3 regions of the Halalkalibacillus sediminis genome follow, and region 1 is predicted to be linked to each of the others. Evidence: predicted binding sites of a transcription regulator. Region 1 holds the regulator's gene; each other region holds the start of a gene.
What was found. Region 1 encodes Rex, which represses fermentation and respiration genes when NADH is low (regulators of the CRP and FNR family bind a similar motif). Its sites were predicted from a motif close to TTGTGAAATATTTCACAA; they were not measured.
Positions count from the first base shown of each region.

Region 2: CEY16_RS07390 (AtpZ/AtpI family protein) is a predicted target of Rex. The motif match lies at 3,668-3,685, and genes of this name have one in related genera.
Region 3: CEY16_RS01225 (cytochrome ubiquinol oxidase subunit I) is a predicted target of Rex. The motif match lies at 3,267-3,284, and genes of this name have one in related genera.

Region 1 covers NZ_PJNH01000006.1:14,943-21,258, forward strand. The annotation lists gene groL (chaperonin GroEL) at 1-492, opposite strand, end outside; gene groES (co-chaperone GroES) at 616-900, opposite strand; gene CEY16_RS14855 (CPBP family intramembrane glutamic endopeptidase) at 1,130-1,855, shown strand; gene CEY16_RS14860 (YdiK family protein) at 1,855-2,064, shown strand; gene CEY16_RS14865 (MDR family MFS transporter) at 2,352-3,752, opposite strand; gene CEY16_RS14870 (redox-sensing transcriptional repressor Rex) at 3,862-4,485, opposite strand; gene abc-f (ribosomal protection-like ABC-F family protein) at 4,572-6,316, shown strand, end outside.
Region 2 covers NZ_PJNH01000002.1:218,096-224,411, reverse strand. The annotation lists gene atpA (F0F1 ATP synthase subunit alpha) at 1-674, opposite strand, end outside; gene CEY16_RS07415 (F0F1 ATP synthase subunit delta) at 692-1,237, opposite strand; gene atpF (F0F1 ATP synthase subunit B) at 1,234-1,752, opposite strand; gene atpE (F0F1 ATP synthase subunit C) at 1,848-2,060, opposite strand; gene atpB (F0F1 ATP synthase subunit A) at 2,142-2,864, opposite strand; gene CEY16_RS07395 (ATP synthase subunit I) at 2,866-3,258, opposite strand; gene CEY16_RS07390 (AtpZ/AtpI family protein) at 3,272-3,511, opposite strand; gene CEY16_RS07385 (S8 family serine peptidase) at 3,781-5,889, opposite strand; gene wecB (non-hydrolyzing UDP-N-acetylglucosamine 2-epimerase) at 6,248-6,316, opposite strand, start outside.
Region 3 covers NZ_PJNH01000001.1:222,245-228,560, forward strand. The annotation lists gene CEY16_RS01210 (ATP-binding cassette domain-containing protein) at 1-459, opposite strand, end outside; gene CEY16_RS01215 (hypothetical protein) at 459-1,628, opposite strand; gene CEY16_RS01220 (hypothetical protein) at 1,649-2,857, opposite strand; gene CEY16_RS01225 (cytochrome ubiquinol oxidase subunit I) at 3,487-4,833, shown strand; gene CEY16_RS01230 (cytochrome d ubiquinol oxidase subunit II) at 4,833-5,846, shown strand; gene cydS (cytochrome bd oxidase small subunit CydS family protein) at 5,859-5,972, shown strand; gene CEY16_RS01235 (CPBP family intramembrane glutamic endopeptidase) at 6,080-6,316, shown strand, end outside.

The DNA of each region.
Region 1 (6,316 bases):
CATCGCTTCAGCAATCAATTGTCCAACTTCGTTATCAGAAGATGAAATTGAAGCAACCTGAGCGATTGAATCGCGACCTTCAATTGGCTTAGAAATGCTGCGTAACTCTTCAGTAGCAACCTGGGAAGCTTTTTCGATTCCGCGGCGAATACCAACTGGGTTCGCACCAGAAGTTACGTTTTTAAGTCCTTCAGTAATCATAGCTTGTGCTAGCACCGTCGCTGTAGTCGTACCGTCACCAGCGATTTCATTCGTTTTAGAAGCAACCTCAGATACTAACTGAGCACCCATATTTTCGAAATGATTCTCTAATTCGATTTCTTTTGCGATTGTCACACCATCATTCGTGATTAATGGAGATCCGAATTTTTTCTCAAGAACGACGTTACGTCCTTTAGGTCCTAGTGTTACTTTTACAGCATCTGCTAACGTATCTACCCCGCGAAGCATCGCGCGGCGAGCGTCTTCACTAAACTTGATTTCTTTAGCCATTTCAATGCCCTCCTCAAATCTATCTCAATTCATTTTAATAAAAATATGGAGCGTCCCTCATTTTAATAGAAATGAATTCTGACTAGACGCGCCCGATGTATTTTTTAATAACTTCCAAATGTATTATTCAACTACTGCAAGAATGTCGCTCTCACGTAAAACAAGATACTCCTTGCCGTCTGCGTTCACTTCTGTACCAGCGAACTTAGAATAAATGACACGGTCGCCATCCTTCACTTCTAATGCAACTTTCTCGCCATTGTCTGTCACACGGCCAGAGCCTACAGCAACAACCTTACCTTCTTGTGGCTTTTCCTTTGCAGAATCAGGTAGTACGATTCCACTTGTTGTTTTTTCTTCTTGTTCAATTACCTCTACAACTACACGATCACCTAGTGGTTTTAACACGGTTAAAAACCTCCTCCGAAATATGTTGAAGATGATTATTAGCACTTAACATTAGTGAGTGCTAATTCCAATTTATATATTAATGAAAATCAGAAATTTTTGCAAGTAGTAAATGCAAATTTTTGTTTCATTTTTTTATTTAGTATAGAATGGTCATGAGGTCTTTCTAGTCGACTTTACAATCCTATGTAGAACTTGGCCCATTTATTACTCGAAGGAGAAGATCAACTTGCCTAAACGCTATTGGTACATAATATTAACCTACTTACTTGTTCAGCTTGCTCTACCCTTTCCTATAGTCATAGGATTAAAATGGTTAGCACCTGGATTAACTAATTCACAAATTGAAACCTACGCGCTACTTGGCGCTTATGCTATCGGACTTGTGTTTTTCCTCTATTTACTGAAGCCAGACATGCAACGATCAGAGATGAGAAACGGACCAGGAATTGGTGGTATCATCAAATGGTCACTACTTGGTGTTGTATTAGCATACCTAACGAATATAGTCGTAAACCTTATTAATATAGAAATCATCGGGCTTGAAGGTGGCTCTGAAAACACAGAAATGATCATGAATAAAATCGAGGAGAATTGGCTATTCCTGTTGCTACCGATTTTATTCGCACCGATCTTTGAGGAAATCATTTTCCGTAAGATTATTTTCGGTCAACTGAATAAAAAGATGAACTTCTTTTTCGCAGCACTCATTTCATCACTAGCTTTCGCTGCGTTACATTTGGATTTCGAGTTCATCCTATCTTATTTCGCAATGGGTGTTGTGTTCGCTTATCTTTACGTTAAAACAAATCGAATCATTGTTCCTATTTTTGCGCATATGGCGATGAACACAATAGCAGTCGTGTTGTCTTTGGCCATAGATGTTGAGGATTTGGAACGTAGGTTAGAAGAGATGGAAAACGCAGCCACAATCATACTTGGAGGTCTAATCTAATGAAGATTTCCCCGGTTTTTCTAGCAACGATTTACTTTCTGATGGGGATCGCTTTTACTTATATAGCAATCGAAAGCGCGACAGACACGATATGGAATCTGACGACGATCATCTTCATGCTGATCGCCACATTTGAATTCGGTGTCGCCATCCGGATGTTCACCATCCATTCCCTGATGAAAAAACAAAACGGAAAAAAGAAGAAATAAAGAGGAAGACGAATTCGCTGATCGAATTCGTCTTTTTTATATGGATACAACTTCACAGGAAGCTATTCCCTGACTTATTGAATATAAACCCTGACTCAGGACGCCTGAACACTTAATAAGAGTACCCAACTGCTACAATCTATCAATTAGAATGGATTATCTAACACTTATTCCACGGAATCTAACAGTCAGAGTCTCCTAACTAACACTCAGCATCAGTTTTCTAACACTTCGGGTCAATTATCTATCACTTATCACTCATTATCTAACACTCAGCCAGAAAACCACTACTCTTCTTTCTCATCGAACCCTTTCATTTTAAAGGCGAACGGTACTGCCAACACTAGAATGACTGCAGCGACGATAAAAGCTTCGTTGATTGCTTGCATCGTTGCTTCTTGAGTAGAGATTTCCTCTAATAGCTGTAGCTGACCGCGGCGGATCTCGTAGTAAACAGAGAAGAACACGATTCCGAAAGAGGATGAGATCTGGCGGATCAGGTTGTTCATCGCAGAACCTTGTGCGACGAGATTCTCAGGAATCTTATTCATCCCTGCGGTTGTCGCTGGCATGTTGGCGAAACCAAGCCCCGAGCCATGAACAATATAAATCGCCATCAAGACCCAATAAGACGTCGATAGCTCGACGAATCCTAAAGCCAAACTAGCTGAGGCCAGGATCATTAGCCCAGTCGGAATAACGACTCTCGGACCCTTTTTATCTAACAATCTCCCACCAATACTCATGAACACTCCACTCATAAGTGCGCTTGGCAAAAAGATCAAACCTGTCCGGACCAAGCCCATCTCAAATGCCTCTTGAATCATATATGGCAACAAGAATAATCCAGAAAATAATCCGATAGAGGCTGCAGATGTCACGATGATCGAATAGCGGTACGTTTTGATTTTGAACACGGACAAATCAAGTAAGGGCTCATCCCGCTTCAGTTCATACTTAATAAACACAAAAATTAATATCGCACCTAGTATAAACAATCCTATATTAGAGACATTCAATAACGCCTCAAATTCACGCCCCTGTCCTAATACATATAGCACAGAACCTACCCCTGCCGTGATTAGCGCGAAGCCTTTCCAATCAAATCTTAAAGCTGGATTCGATTCGGTAGGTTTCAAGTATTTCGTCGAGAAGAATAGACTTAACAACGCAAATGGAATATTGAATAAAAATAGGAACTCCCAGGCGAAGTTCTCTGCGATGACCCCGCCGATCGTCGGCCCGATAGCAGGTGCCACCATGACTGAAACTCCGTATACACCTATTGCGAAACCACGTTCATTTTTTGGGAAAGCATTAAATATCAATGCCATCGCATTCGGCATCATCAGACCACCGGCCATACCTTGCACCGCACGGGCAGTAATGACCATCCATAAGGTCTGCGAAAGCGCCCCTAGAATCGAACCGGTCATAAATAACACGAGACCGATCAGATAGACTTTCTTTTTACCGAAACGATCCCCTAAAAAGCCAGTAAGAGGCATCGTCATCCCCATGGCAATCATGAAAATCGTCAGGATCCAACTGACTCCGACCGCATCGGAATCGAATATGTACATGAATTCCGGTAGTACCGGATTCAACATGCTATTGTTCAAAATGACTGTGAAGGTACCGAACAGCACCGCAAATACGACCAGCCATTTACTACTTATTTTACTCATTGAGCTACTTCCCCCGCATTATACTAAAAAACTTCGACTTACGAACTATTTTACACCTTTCGACGGTAAAAGAAAAGCTCACCTTTAGGTAAGCTTTTCGTTCATAGGATTAATTTTTCAATAAATAAATCAACGACTGAAGTTCAATCGACAGGTCAATATGGTGAACACGTACATCATCTGGTACGTCTAGTCTGGAAGGTGTGAAGTTCAATATCCCTTGTACGCCTGCTTCTACTAACGTCTCTGCCACTTGTTGTGAAACATGAGCCGGAACCGTCAAGATTGCTAAGTTAATACCTGTCCGATTGATTTCCTTTTCCAAGTCATCAATATGATAAATCGGTATACCCGCGATTTCTTTTCCAACCTTATCAGCATTAGAATCGAAAGCGATCTCAATCTGTGTATTATCATTTTTCATAAAGTTATAATGTAATAAAGCTGTCCCTAAGTTCCCTACACCGACCAAGGCAACTTTAGAGACTTCATGTTGATCTAATATGTTTCTGAAAAACTGGATCAAATGCTGAATATCATATCCGTACCCTTTTCGACCAAGTTCACCGAAGTATGAAAAATCCTTTCGAATTGTAGCAGAATCGACTTTAACAGCTTCGCTCAACTCTTTGGACGAAATCCGCTGTTTTCCTTGTTGGTATAATGTATTTAGATGTCTATAATACAAAGGCAATCGTTTGGCTGTTGCCTGTGGAATTTTTTCTTCTCCCATATGTAAAAGGCTCCTTTATGAGTAGTTGTTTAACCTTTCTAAAATCTAAAAAATAAGATACACTAGTCCACGTTGAGGTGAAAACTATGATTGTCATGCAATTAAATGAGATCAGTAAATCGTTTGGTGCTGACCTTATTTTATCGAAAATCAAATTAGAAGTACATCATGATGATAGAATTGCCATTGTGGGCCGTAACGGTGCCGGAAAATCGACACTACTCAAAATCATGGCCGGGCAAATGACTCATGATGATGGAGATATATTCAAACCGAAGGATGTTACGATTGGTTACTTAGCACAGCATACAGGACTCGATTCCAAGCGTACAATAAAGGAAGAAATGCTGACTGTGTTCGAATCAACCATCCGTTTAGAAAAAGAACTCCGTGAAATGGAAGCTAAAATGGCAGACCCAGACATCCTGGAGAATGCTGAAAAATATGAACTGTTATTAAGCAATTACGATGAGAAGCAAAACTACTTCCAATCGATCGGTGGCTTCCAGTACGAAGCTGAGATCGAAGCTGTCTTACATGGTTTGCAGTTCGGGTCCTTCGACTTCGAAACGCCGATTCATGAACTCAGCGGTGGCCAGAAAACAAGACTGGCATTAGGGAAGTTGCTTTTATCCAAGCCGAATATTTTGGTGTTGGATGAGCCGACGAACCATTTGGACATTCAAACCCTTTCCTGGTTAGAAACGTATATCAAAAATTATGACGGCGCTGTCGTCATCGTCTCACACGACCGATATTTTCTAGATGAAACGGTCAAAACTGTATACGATGTCGCTTTCCAGACCGCTACAAAATACAAAGGAAACTACACGACCTTTTTACAAAAACGTGCAGAACAATACGAGCTTCAGATGAAACGTTTCGAAAAACAGCAAGAAGAAATCAAGCAACTGGAAGAATTCGTGCAGAAAAACATTGCTCGTGACTCTACGAGTAAACGAGCTCAATCGAGACGAAAGAAACTAGAGAAGATGGAGCGCATCGAATCTCCCGATATTGACGATAAGTCGACTAAGTTCTCTTTTGAAATCGAACGGCGAAGTGGGAACGATGTGCTGAAAGTCGATGACCTGACGGCAAAATACGCTGCGTTGGACAAGCCGATTTTTCAAAATGTATCGTTCAGAATCAATCGAGCAGATCGTGTGGCAATCGTCGGACCTAACGGTGTCGGTAAGTCTACCCTTTTAAAAGCGCTTCTGAACCGGCTAACTCATGTAGAGGGCAATATTCAAGTGGGAACCAACGTCCAATTCGGTTATTACGACCAGGAGCAGTCATCTCTGACCGGAAACAAAACGGTTCTTCAAGAACTGTGGGACGATTATCCACTGAAGCCAGAGAAAGAGATCAGAACAATTTTAGGGAACTTCCTATTCAGTGGAGATGATGTTCTCAAGACGATCGGCATGCTCAGTGGTGGTGAGAAGGCCCGCATACTTCTTGCAAAATTGATGCTGCAAAGAGCGAATGTGTTGATTATGGACGAACCGACCAACCATTTGGACTTAGACAGTAAAGAAGTTTTAGAAGCAGCGTTGGCAGAGTATCCTGGGACGATTCTTTTCGTCTCTCACGACCGTTACTTCATCAATCGACTAGCTACACATGTGATGGAGATGACCGCTTCAGGCACACGTACATTCATCGGAGATTATGATTACTACATTGAAAAGCTGGAAGAAGAGAAAGAAATTGAAGCTCTTCAAAAAGCCAAGCACCAAGAACCAACACAAAACGAAAAAAACAAAAACCAATTCTATAATGATAAACAAGTAAAAAGTGAGATTCGTAAAATTGAACGTTCGAT
Region 2 (6,316 bases), on a different contig from region 1:
TTTACAACGATTGAGTAATCAAGAGCTCCGTGCTGACGTAGAGTTTCAACAACACCACTTACAGTAGAGTCTTTTTGACCAATTGCTACGTAAATACAAATTACATCTTCTTCTTTTTGGTTCAAAATCGTGTCGATTGCAATTGATGTCTTACCAGTTTGACGGTCACCGATGATCAACTCACGCTGACCACGACCGATTGGTACCATTGAGTCGATAACTTTGATACCAGTTTGAAGTGGTTCATCAACTGATTTACGATCCATAACACCAGGAGCTGGTGATTCAATCGGACGAGTTTTTCCAGTTTCGATTGGGCCTAGGCCGTCAACTGGTTGTCCTAAAGAGTTTACTACACGTCCAAGTAGTTCTTCACCTACTGGAACTTGCATGATGCGTCCGGTACGGCGAACCTCATCACCTTCACGAATTTCTGTGAAAGGACCAAGAATAACGATACCTACGTTATTTTCCTCAAGGTTCTGAGCCATCCCCATGACACCGTTTGAAAACTCAACAAGCTCTCCGGCCATAACGCCGTCAAGTCCGTGAGCACGAGCGATACCGTCACCGATCTCGATAACTGTACCGACATCATTTACTTCTATTTCAGAATCATAGTTTTCGATTTGCTGCTTAATCAGCGCACTGATTTCTTCAGCTTTGATGCTCATCCATTTCACCCCTATCTTTACTTGTTTGCAGTAACTAACTTCTGTTCTAAGCGAGAAAGCTGTGTGCCGATCGTGCCATCATAGATTTGATTTCCTATACGGATTTTCAAACCACCAATAATTGATGGGTCTATGATGTTATTGATACGAAGGGTGTTTTTGTTCAGCTTTCTAGTGAAAACTTCTTCGATGTTCTTACGCTCATCTTCAGTCAATTCTCGAACAGAGTAGACATCAGCTTCTGCAATGCCTCTTGCTTCGTTCTTCATCGCCGTGAACTCTTCCACGATGTCTGTGAAATCGTTGATACGACGTTTATCTGCTAATAAGAGAAGTAAGTTTCTCGTTTCAGCTGATACTTCACTGAATGTATCACGAATGAATTGTTTCTTTTGATCGATTGAAATACGTGGGTTATTAAAGAATTCATTCACTTCTTTATTTTCCTGAAAAACTTCTTGGATCACACGCAATTCTGCATCGATTTCTGCTAAGGCTGACTTTTCTGTACCAAGATCAAACAAAGCGACCGCATAACGTTTTGCTACTATTGATTGGCTCATTTGTTTTCGCCTACTTCGCGTAAGTATTGATCAATCAATTGTTCTTGGTCTTCTTGAGAAAGTTCTTTCTCAATCACTTTGCTAGCAATTTGTACAGATAATGTTGCCACTTGTTCTTGTAATGCTTGTACAGCTCTTTCACGTTCTTGAACGATTTCTTCACGAGCGCTTTCTTTGATACGTGTCGCTTCTTCGCGTGCTTCGTTCAGAATCGATTGTTGCTGGCTTTTAGCCGTTTGCTTTGAATCTTCAATGATTTTTTGAGCGTTTTGACGAGCATCTTTTAGTTCGCCTTTCGCTTCGTTCATCATTTTCTCAGCTTCTTGACGGCTATTTTCTGCTGAATCTATTTCATTAGCAATGTGGTCTTCACGTTCTTTCATGACTTTCATTAGCGGTCCCCATGCGAACTTAGCTAATAAAGCAAGCAAGATAAGGAAGATGACCAATTGCGCTAACATCGTTCCTAATTCTAGACCAGCTGCATTTATCACTACTGATGTGTAATCAAGCACAGCCTTCACTCCTTTCGGCTATATCCTCAAACATTTTAATACATAAAGGAATGGCGAAGTTTGACTCCGCCATGTTTGGTTGTAATACGTCCTTACTATTGACCCATAACGATAAAGGCAATAACGACACCAATGATTGGAAGTGCCTCAACTAGGGCAACACCAATGAACATTGTTGTTTGAAGTGTACCGCGAAGCTCTGGCTGACGAGCGATACCTTGAACTGTTCCGTTTACGATCAAACCGTTACCAATACCTGCACCTAGTGCACCTAATCCTACTGCGATAGCAGCTGCTATAAGACCCATTGAAAATTCCTCCTCGAATTATGTTGAATTGTTTTTTTATTATTAGACCACCTGACATTTGCCAAGTACTAATTCCTGAGATTAATGATCTTCACTGATTTTGTGTGACATGTAAACCATTGTCAGCATCGTGAAGATGAATGCTTGAATGACACCGATGAAAATACTGAAACCTTGCCAAGCTAACATCGGAATGAAACCACCTAAGGCTCCAAGCACGCCTCCTGCGATTAAACCTGCTAGTAATGAAAGTAAAATCTCACCAGCATAAATGTTCCCGAATAGACGAAGACCGAGTGTTAATGTATTTGCAAATTCCTCGATAATCTTCAGTGGGAATAAAAATGGCAAAGGTTTGAAGAAGTCTTTTCCATATTCCTTTGCACCTTTCATTTTCACACCGTAATAGTGTGTCAAAATAACTACCATGGTTGCTAATGTCAATGTAACACCTGCGTCGGCGGTCGGTGATTTCCACCATAATTCATGATCGACAACGACCATCATCATAACCCCGAGCATGTTCGCAACCAAAATGTAAGTAAACAACGTCAACCCAAGTGACATGAAGCGTTTTCCTTTTTCATACTCCATCGTACTACCGATGATACCTCGAACAAATTCGATAATCCATTCCATGAAGTTCTGGAATCCAGTCGGTTTACGTTGTAATTGACGACTTGCTGCTACGCCAATAATAAACACAAGTGTCGATGCGACGAGCATCATTAATACCGTTGATAAGTTGAAATCCAACCCCGGTATCCCGAACGCATCCAACCACATTGGACTTTCATGATCCAATTCATTCACCTCTCTTCCTAGCGTTGAATTCTAATTGGTGAAAAATATAATCTATAATAATGACAACATAAGATGTCATTAATCCAATTACCACCGCAATAATATCAAAATACTCTGGGAACCTCAGTGTAATCACTGTGGCTAGAGCGGCATTTGCAAGTCTGACAACCATCCCAAGCGTTTGTTTCTTCTCTTCATGATTAGCAGCAACTTGTCCAATACTATCAACTTTGCGGTGCAAAATGATCAGACTGAACAAACTGAACGTGCCTCCTAGTATCAAACTAGCAAACACTACCTGATAATCTGTGAATCCCCATCCCACGACATAAATCGCGAGAATGTAAAGCATCCATTTCCTTTGGCGATTGACCATATATGTATATTGCTGCATCTTGTGACTTCCTCTAATCGGCAAAATATTTTTGAACGATACGGATCGTACCATACACACCAGCGGCCAAGCCAAGTAGTAAACCAATAATCATGAATAGTGGGGGTGTCTGAAGAAAATCATCTATCCAACGTCCGAGGAAAATCCCTACGATTACGGACCCCGATAGATAGCTTAAGATTGTCGTTGTAATTGCCATACCTCGAAGTGGATTATTATTCAGTGGGACCACTCCAATCCAGTATTCAGACATTGTAGATTCTCGCTTGTTGGAAAATCGCGAGAATAGACATCATTTGCGGACTGACATGCGGTTGGAAAATTAGCTTATATGCCCAACCCACACGAAATTAGCATACAATAGGGTATACCCAAAGTCAATTGATTTCAGGTATAATTTGAAACAACTTTGTGACAAATGTCACAAAGTACTCCAATGTTGAAAATTGTAGATTTTTTATGATGCACCATGTTCTATGATAAGAACTTTTTTGGAAAATGTAAACGTTTTCGAATGAATTTTTACAGGTAAATTTCGAAAGTTTCGGTGAACGTTTCCTCCCCTTGTCTTGTGGTGACGATTACCTGAAATTTTCCCGATGGAAGTTCCTGCGACTCGAATGTTTTATTAAACACTCCTGCTTCAAGATCTTCTGTTTGCAAGATTGTCGTTTGGTCACTTAAGTCTTGGGAAAAAAGAGTGACCTCAAGTGAATCCGCCGCTTCTGCTAGGTAAATCGATAATTCTTTTTGCTGGTGAAAGGGGTTTTCTTCGAAAGTTAATCCGGTCACTCTAGGATAGTCGGCTGTTTGATGGACAAACAGATATGGAAGATTCCTTTTTTCATGATCTATTTCTAAAGTTATGAAACCTTCTTGGACACCAGGTGGGAGCATGGTTCTGTGTGCTCTGATTTTCAGCGGAAAGGTTTCTTCGGTTTGGGGTGGGATGTGAGTTGATAATGGTAAGTCCCACTGGAGCCCTTTCAATCTTTTCGGAATGTTCCATTTGATAGGTAATGTTTCACCGGAATGGTTTTTGATGGTAATCTCGTGTTGATGTTCGGTCGAATCTTCGATGATGTCCCATTGAATAACAGAATCTTCAATCGTATATTTGGCTTCGAGCGCAGACTCCGCGTCGACGTGTCCACTCCCCTGTTCAGAAGGATTGATTTTTTGAAGCATGTCACTCGATGATTGTAGACGATTTTTCAATTGTTCGGGACTCTCGTCTGGGTACTGTTCTTTTAATAATGCAACGACACCGGTGATGTAAGGTGCGGCCATACTTGTCCCTTGTAAGGAAGCATAACCACCTGGCACAGTGCTTAAGATGTCGACACCAGGTGCGATGATATCCGGCTTAATATCCCAGTTCGATGCTACTGGACCTCTTGAACTGAACGGCGCCATTTGTTCATTGATTGTTTCATAAGTTGTCGCTAGCCATTCGTCTGATTGGGTGATTTGGTCAGCTTCTTCTTTCGTGACATAAGCGACCGGGACAGATACATCTACCCACTCCCACTGATTAGGATCATCACCTTCATTAGATGTAAAAATAATGGCGGTCGCACCTTTTGAAATAGCTTGACTGACCAGTTCGATGTAAGGGCGTTCATCTTTTTCAATGAGAACGATACGGTCCTGGATCGTTTGCCCAAGGTTGCGGGGATCGCTAACTGTGGTGACTGGATATTTTTTCGATAAAGTCCAAGGTTTAGTCAATGGAAGCGAACGTATTGGAATTTCTTTATCTTCTATTTGTAGAACCGGGATTTCAGCTTCTGATTGAGCAGCGCCGACTGATATCGCACGGTCGGCTGTGGCTGGCGAGCCGACGGTCCACGAGTCGGGCCCACTATTTCCATTCGCAACGACGACGGTCACCCCGAGTTCGACAGCCTTGTTGACTGCCAGGGTCATTGGTTCATCCGGACTGTTGATCGACGTTCCTAGTGAGAGGTTGAGGATGTCCATCCCGTCTTTGACTGAGCGCTCGATTGCCGCCATGACCTGTGCAGAGCTCCCAGAACCACCTGGACCAAGTGCACGATAGGCATAGATTTCCGCTCCAGGCGCAACACCTTGGATGTCGTCGTCATTGGCAGCGATGATCCCTGCCACGTGCGTCCCGTGCATAGTTGGCGCTCCCTGTTCAGGAGTCGTCTCCATAGGATCATCATCATGATCGACCAGATCGAAACCACCTTTATAATTGTCGCTGAGGGCAGGATGCGTGTGGTCGATGCCCGTGTCAATTACGCCTATTTTCACTCCCTCGCCTGTCGTTTCGACGTTTGGTGGCCGATGCGAGATCGGTAGCTCATGATCGTGCTGATTATTTTTTTGCTGTGCGGGGGTTGAGTATATTTGTGTCTGATGGATTGACTGTGTGAAACTCTCCTGATGCAACTTCTCAATATGACGCTCATCACCGGACACCGCAACCGCCTGCATGATTGTGTCATAGACATACTCCACTTCGAGTAACGGATGATATTTTTCTATTTGCTGCTTCACTTCTGTCGGGTCCTCACTTACTTCAATGATATACGTCTCTTCCGATGCCGATGTCATTATAGGAAAGAAAAACGTTAGTAGAAAAATTGTAATAGCCACTCTCACTCAAACCCACTCCTTCTAAAGGTAGTTTGGGTTAAGTGATGAGAAATTATTTATATTTTAATCCACCACGTCGGGAGTTAAACCCGCCACTTCACGGGTCGAATCCGCCACGTCATGAGGTGAATCCTCCACGTCGAGAGTTAAACCCGCCACGTCGCCCGTTGAATCCTCCATGTCACGGTTTTAATCCGCCACGTCGGAAAAACATCCCTCTATAAACACCGAATAATGAGAAAAACTTGGCTTATCGCCAGTCCTAATGGCGAAAGCCTTTGTTTTTCACATACTTTAATCCTTTAACGGTTAAACATTCTTAAAGTACGAAAAAATCCGCCTCAAGAGCGGATTTTCACATCTTTTATTTAAATTCATCTGGGCGTTGATCGGTTTCTTTGAAGAAATAGCGGATGGTATCAGCGATGCGGCG
Region 3 (6,316 bases), on a different contig from region 1:
CATAACCGAGGAATCAGCTGCACGCATCATCGCAAAGCACAAGCGTTGCCTCATTCCAAGGGAATAGGTTTTGACTTTATTTCGTACATAATGATCCATATTTAATTCATCGATGATCGATTGAATTCCTTTTTTCTTCCCGTTCCACATATTTGCGAACAGTTTAATATGATCAACACCGGAAAGATCTTCAAACAAGTCATCTTGATTAGGGAGGTTCGTCAAACCCTGGTAAATTTTCACTTGGTCTTTCTCCGACTTGTATTCGTACTGCCCTTGAAAGACTACCTTACCCTCATCAGGTTTGAGATAATTGGAGATTACATTGAACATCGTAGTTTTTCCTGTACCGTTAGGAGCAGCAATCCCAATCACCTCTCCCTCAGTAGCAGAAAAATCTAATTGATCAAGTACTTTATTATCTTTAAAGGCCACGGATATATTTTTCAACTTCAACATTAGCGTTCACTCCCACTGCCCGGAATCAAACGAGCAAATTTTGTGTTCTTTTCTCGGAATTGGTTTCTGATTGACATTAAGACTGCAAGTACAACAATGAGAGACATTAAAGCCAACCAAATCAGCCCATATGATAAGTCGATGGAAGGATTATTGTAAGCTGAAGCCGTCTCACCTGATAAGATACCCTTAAAATCAAGTGCGGTAAGAGGTTGAATGAAGCTCCAATCTTCACCAATTGACGTTACCAGTAAAGGTAATAAAACAATGCTCAGCCCAACTAACAGGTTGGCAAAGGAGTTTTTCATCCAGTAGTTCATTAGTAAAGATAACGATAAAATGAAAATTATTGTAAGAATAAAGAAAGCCGAAGCAATGATTACATATTGCCAAACTGGCACTGCAAGGAAATCGTTATTCCAATAAATGATCGTAGGGCTATTAAAGTTTCCTAGTCCATTTGTGTTTTTGGCGTAGACGATCATCGAGATTGCCCCAAGGATTAAAGCAAACATCAAGTAAAGAAAATGTATCATTATTTTACTTAAAGATTTTTGAAAGAAAAATATAGGTAAACCTTTCATCACCGACCCGTGACGCTGCTCGTAAACAAGAATCTCGTTCCCACTTAAAAGAATTAAGGTGACAAACAAAAGGCCGCTTAGAGTGTTAATTGCAAGTACTAGTGCTTCACTAGCTACAAATGGTTCAGTTAAAACTGGCAAATTATGCTCATCGATGTAATTTAGAGTTTCGATCTCTTGACGAATTTGTACTTCTGGAAAAATTAAATGATCGGGAATACCCGCATTATCTAGACGATGAACAGTGAGTCTCTCTTCATTAAGAGCGAGGCCATAATTAATGTATTCTTGAAATTCTCCACGTCTTAAGTGAAATTTTTGGAATCGAATAAGCGAAAGTTGTTCGAGTAAACTTTCGTAAACAATTTCTTCATCCGCATCCCTTTCATCATTTTCTATCTGATCAATCGCAGAGTTGTACATATCTATTTCTTTCTCTTTTTGCTCCGAAACCGTTTCAGGGTTGGAATTAGAATAGTAGAAATAGAATAGCAAGAAAAAAAGAATGATTAGAATCCCTAGTAATAAATGTTTTTTATTGGTTAGTAAAATTTTAGATTCAAATTTAGTGAAATTCCAAAACATACTCTATTGATCTCCTAACGTTACGCCTGAAAGAAACGGCGTTTTGTCACCCATTTTGCTGATATCGCTATCATGATTTCAATGGCCAAAACTGTTATCAGCAGCACAATTAAAGCTTGCTTGAATGTAAATACTTCAGTATACATCAGAAAATTCTTTTCATGATCAGCAATCTGGCCAAAATCGAAATAAGTCTGAGGGAAATATTTCAGATGTATACCGAACAGTTCATAAGTTCTGCGCTCGAAATACATCCATTCTGAGAATAGAAAGACTGAGCTGATCAATAGTACCCCCCAAGTATTACGAATCCACAAACTGATCCAAGCACTAAGACGTGTTAATAGCCACACTATTATCAGCATCAATGTGAAAGATTTTAATAAGATGAAACCGAGTGCTTGGTAATCATAAGCGTCGATGTTGTATGTCGTAAGATCTGTTTTAATAGGGATCTGCATCCCTAGATCGCCTAAGCCGAATCTAATGCCAATCAGAATTGTCCCGAGTACGATTAATCCCATAATTAACATCAAAGTCCAACCAAAAGCTATTGCGCACTTCAAATTGATCGTTCGATACCAAGAGAGCGGAAGACCTTGTGTAACTGATGGGTTATAACGGTCACGGATGAGAACATCGCAACTTATATATAAAGCTATGAAGAGTATCAAATATGTAAGGGGACTGCTGAATAATTCGTGAAGTTTTTGTAGAGCCGTTTTCTCTTCAATCATACTGAATCGTAGAGGCTCGTCTCTATTAATCAAACTTTGATATTTAAGCAGTGTAGAATTGTATTGTTTTAATCGGTCCTGCCCAACATATAGAGACAAACTAAATGTATGGTTTTCAGCAAAATAAGCTCTTGGATTATTTAATATATAGTCCAGTCGTAACCTGCTAAATCGTTCTACATTATTTGTTTCGTATGCTTCAAGCATTTTAGTATGTAAGAGATAGTAATGTTCTCGCTGGGCATAATATGATGTGCCTCGAACAGGACTCATATGTGTGAATCCTCTGTCTCGCCTAGTTTCTTGCTGCGCATGGACTCGCTCCAAGTGCTGTTCCATCTCTGCCGGGTTAAAACTTTCTGGGTGTTCTTCAGCGGGTAGTAGTAAAAAAATATAGGCCAACAAGGTCAAAAGTAGGAAGAGAGTGAATAATTGATTTTTCCGACTCATCAACATTAACTTGGATTCATGTTTTATGTAGTATTTCTTCATATCATAAAAGACTCCTTGAACTCTTTCTTGTAAATTAAATACTTTTCTCAATATAAAGTAACATGAAAAAATTGTAAAGTTCTGATTTTTTAGCAAGAATGATGATTTGTATTGTAGGACCCTAGTACTTATGAATTGGTTTCAGTTTATTAAACAAAATGAAATATTTTATGTTAGTCCATGGATGTAGTCACTTGGCATATTAACAGGAAGTATCATTCTATATACACTATTCACCTTTAAACTGATAAAGCATCCAACTGAGATTATCGAATTAGTATTACTCCCTATAAATTTGTAATATCAGAACATCAAAGTCGCGTCATTTGGATGTAGTGTTTTTGCATGATAAACTGTGAATGTAAGATATTAGACAAACAAGCATCGCTAGATGTTTTTTTAAACCACTTTGTGAAAATGTTCACAAATTTGTCGTTGAATCGGAACGATTTTGTCAGGATTACTTTCGACTTTCCTAGGTAATATAGATTATCATAGAGCAAAAGGGGAGGATCTGCATGTATAAAAAGCACGAACGTTGGTTGATTATCTTGAGTTTTGTCGTTGCGATTATTATGGTGATTTCCTTACTAGGTCGTTTACTTTAAAGCTATAAAGGGGTGAGTGAGATGTTTTGGGAATATGATCCGGTTACTTTTAGTCGTACACTGACGGGTTTGACACTAGCGTTTCATATAATCTACGCAACAATCGGTGTCGGAATTCCGTTGATGATTGCGATTGCTCAGTGGATTGGGATTAAAAAGAATGATGAACACTATATATTATTGGCCCGACGTTGGGCACGTGGTTTCGTTATCACCGTAGCTGTCGGTGTTGTTACAGGAACGGCCATTGGTTTGCAGTTATCGTTATTATGGCCGAACTTTATGGAACTGGCTGGACACGTCATCGCATTGCCTTTATTCATGGAAACGTTCGCATTCTTCTTTGAAGCGATATTCTTAGGAATATACTTATACACTTGGGATCGTTTTGAAAATCAGAAAAAACACTTGCTATTACTTATTCCAGTTGCGATAGGCGCAGCTTTCTCAGCGTTTTTCATTACGATTGTCAATGCTTTTATGAATACACCACAAGGTTTCGATTTGGTAAATGGAGCTTTGGTTAATATCGATCCGATTGCTGCGATGTTGAATCCAGCAATGCCTACAAAAGTTGCGCACGTATTATCTACAGCCTTTATGACAAGCGCTTTTGTTCTTGCATCAATTGCGGCCTTCCGTTTATTTAAGGGAAACAATCATGTTTATCATAAAAAAGCGCTGTTTTTAATGATGAAAGTTGGTTTTATTTTCTCAGTGGCGACAGTGATTGTTGGAGACTTTTCTGGTAAGTTCCTTGCAGAATATCAACCTGAAAAGTTAGCTGCTGCTGAATGGCATTTTGAGACAGAAGAGGAAGCACCACTTATTTTATATGGTTGGTTAGACGATAAAGGGGAAGTGAAAGGTGGACTTGAGATACCATATGCTTTAAGTATACTTGCTCACGGAAATCCAACTGCTGAAGTTGAAGGGCTTAATGAGACTCCAGAAGAGGAGCGGCCACCTTTATTCGTGCACTACTTCTTTGATTTGATGGTCACGATCGGAATGTGGCTAACGTTCATTTCAGGTTTCTACTGGTTCGCGGTTAAAAAAGGTTGGAAAATTATCCGGAAGAAATCGTTCAATTTTGTTTTATTCTTATCAGGTCCTTTAGCCATGATTGCAATCGAGATGGGTTGGTTCTACGCAGAATTTGGACGCCAGCCATGGATTCTAAGAGGCTATATGATGGTATCTGATGGAGCGACATCAGCTGGGTACGTTGATTGGATGCTTTTCTTATTCGCTGGCCTATATATAGTTTTAGGAACTGCGAGTGTTATTGTACTGACGAAGATGTTTAAGAAAAACCCTGTAGAACAAGAGCTAGCTGATCATGCTTACGAAAGGGGTGAATGGTAATGGATCTAGAGATTATTGGGATATCTGTTCTTTGGCTGTTCCTGTTCGGTTACATTATCATTGCCTCAATTGATTTTGGTGCAGGTTTTTTCAGTGCATATAGTGAGTTGACTAAGACAAGGCACATCTTGCACCATATCATTCAAAGATATTTATCTCCAGTTTGGGAAGTAACAAATGTGTTTCTTGTATTCTTCTTCGTTGGAATGGTCGGATTTTTCCCAAGCTCCGCTTATTATTACGGGACGGTTCTACTAGTACCTGTTAGTATCGGAATTGTTTTGATTGCGATCCGCGGCTCTTATTACGCTTTCCAGACATATGGAGCGAAAGATAGTAAACTTTATATTTTTCTTTACGGAGTAGCAGGACTTTTGATACCAGCTTCATTATCAATCGTTCTGACTGTATCTGAAGGCGGGTTCGTCGACATCGTCAATGACCAGCCGGTTTTACTCTATGAAGAATTATTCTTCAGTCCACTGACATGGAGTATTGTAATTCTGAGTATTGTGAGTGTCTTGTATATTTCTGCCACTTTCTTGACGGCTTATGCTGATGTTGCTAAGGATGAAGCTGCAAAGAATTTGCTTCGTAAATATGCGCTTGCTTGGAGTGGCCCGACAGCATTAGCTGCAGGTCTAATTGTATTACAGATGAGAGCTCATAACATCGAACGTTTTGAGAACATTATGGACCTTTGGTGGATTTTCGCTTTATCAGGTGTATTCTTTGTTATAACAGTAGCTCTATTATTAATGAGAAAGTACTACAGTACCGCTTTCTGGAGCTTAGTGATACAGTTCGCACTCGCGTTTTTCGGGTACGGCATATCACATTATCCGTATCTGATGTATCCATACTTGACGATTTACGATGGATTCACTAATGAAGCGATGGCAACAGCATTGATTGTTGCGTTCATAGCTGGTTTTGCCTTATTGATACCATCGCTGTTTCTACTTGCACGATTATTCTTGTTTAATAAAAAATATGTTAAAGGTGGAAAATAGGAGGTCTTACTGATGAATGAATTTTTAATCACGTGGGCACCGTTTATTGTAGTGATTGCTTCGATGACTGGAGCGTTCTGGGTTGGCTTAAAAGATGATGCTGTAAAAGATCATCATATAGAATAGATAAGAAGAGTCGCTCATTCTGTTTGAATGAGCGGCTTCTTTTGTATCAAATGAATGTTAAAATGAGGATACTTAGGTTAAGGGATTAGATAGAAGGAGGAGGGGAAATGGAGAACAGAACATTACATTTGATCAGTCTATCTTTGGTAAGTTGTCTTTTGTTATTATTCATCGAACAAGGCATAGAAGCATCATATATAGTAAAAACGGTGTCCAAAATTGGATTGTTCGTGTTTATTCCAGTGATTTATATTAAATACATATTTCGTGAAAACCTCAGCACCTTTCTTAACGTGAAAAAGATTGACTTCCCACGATTGAAAGTTGGGTTCTTGGCTGGGATC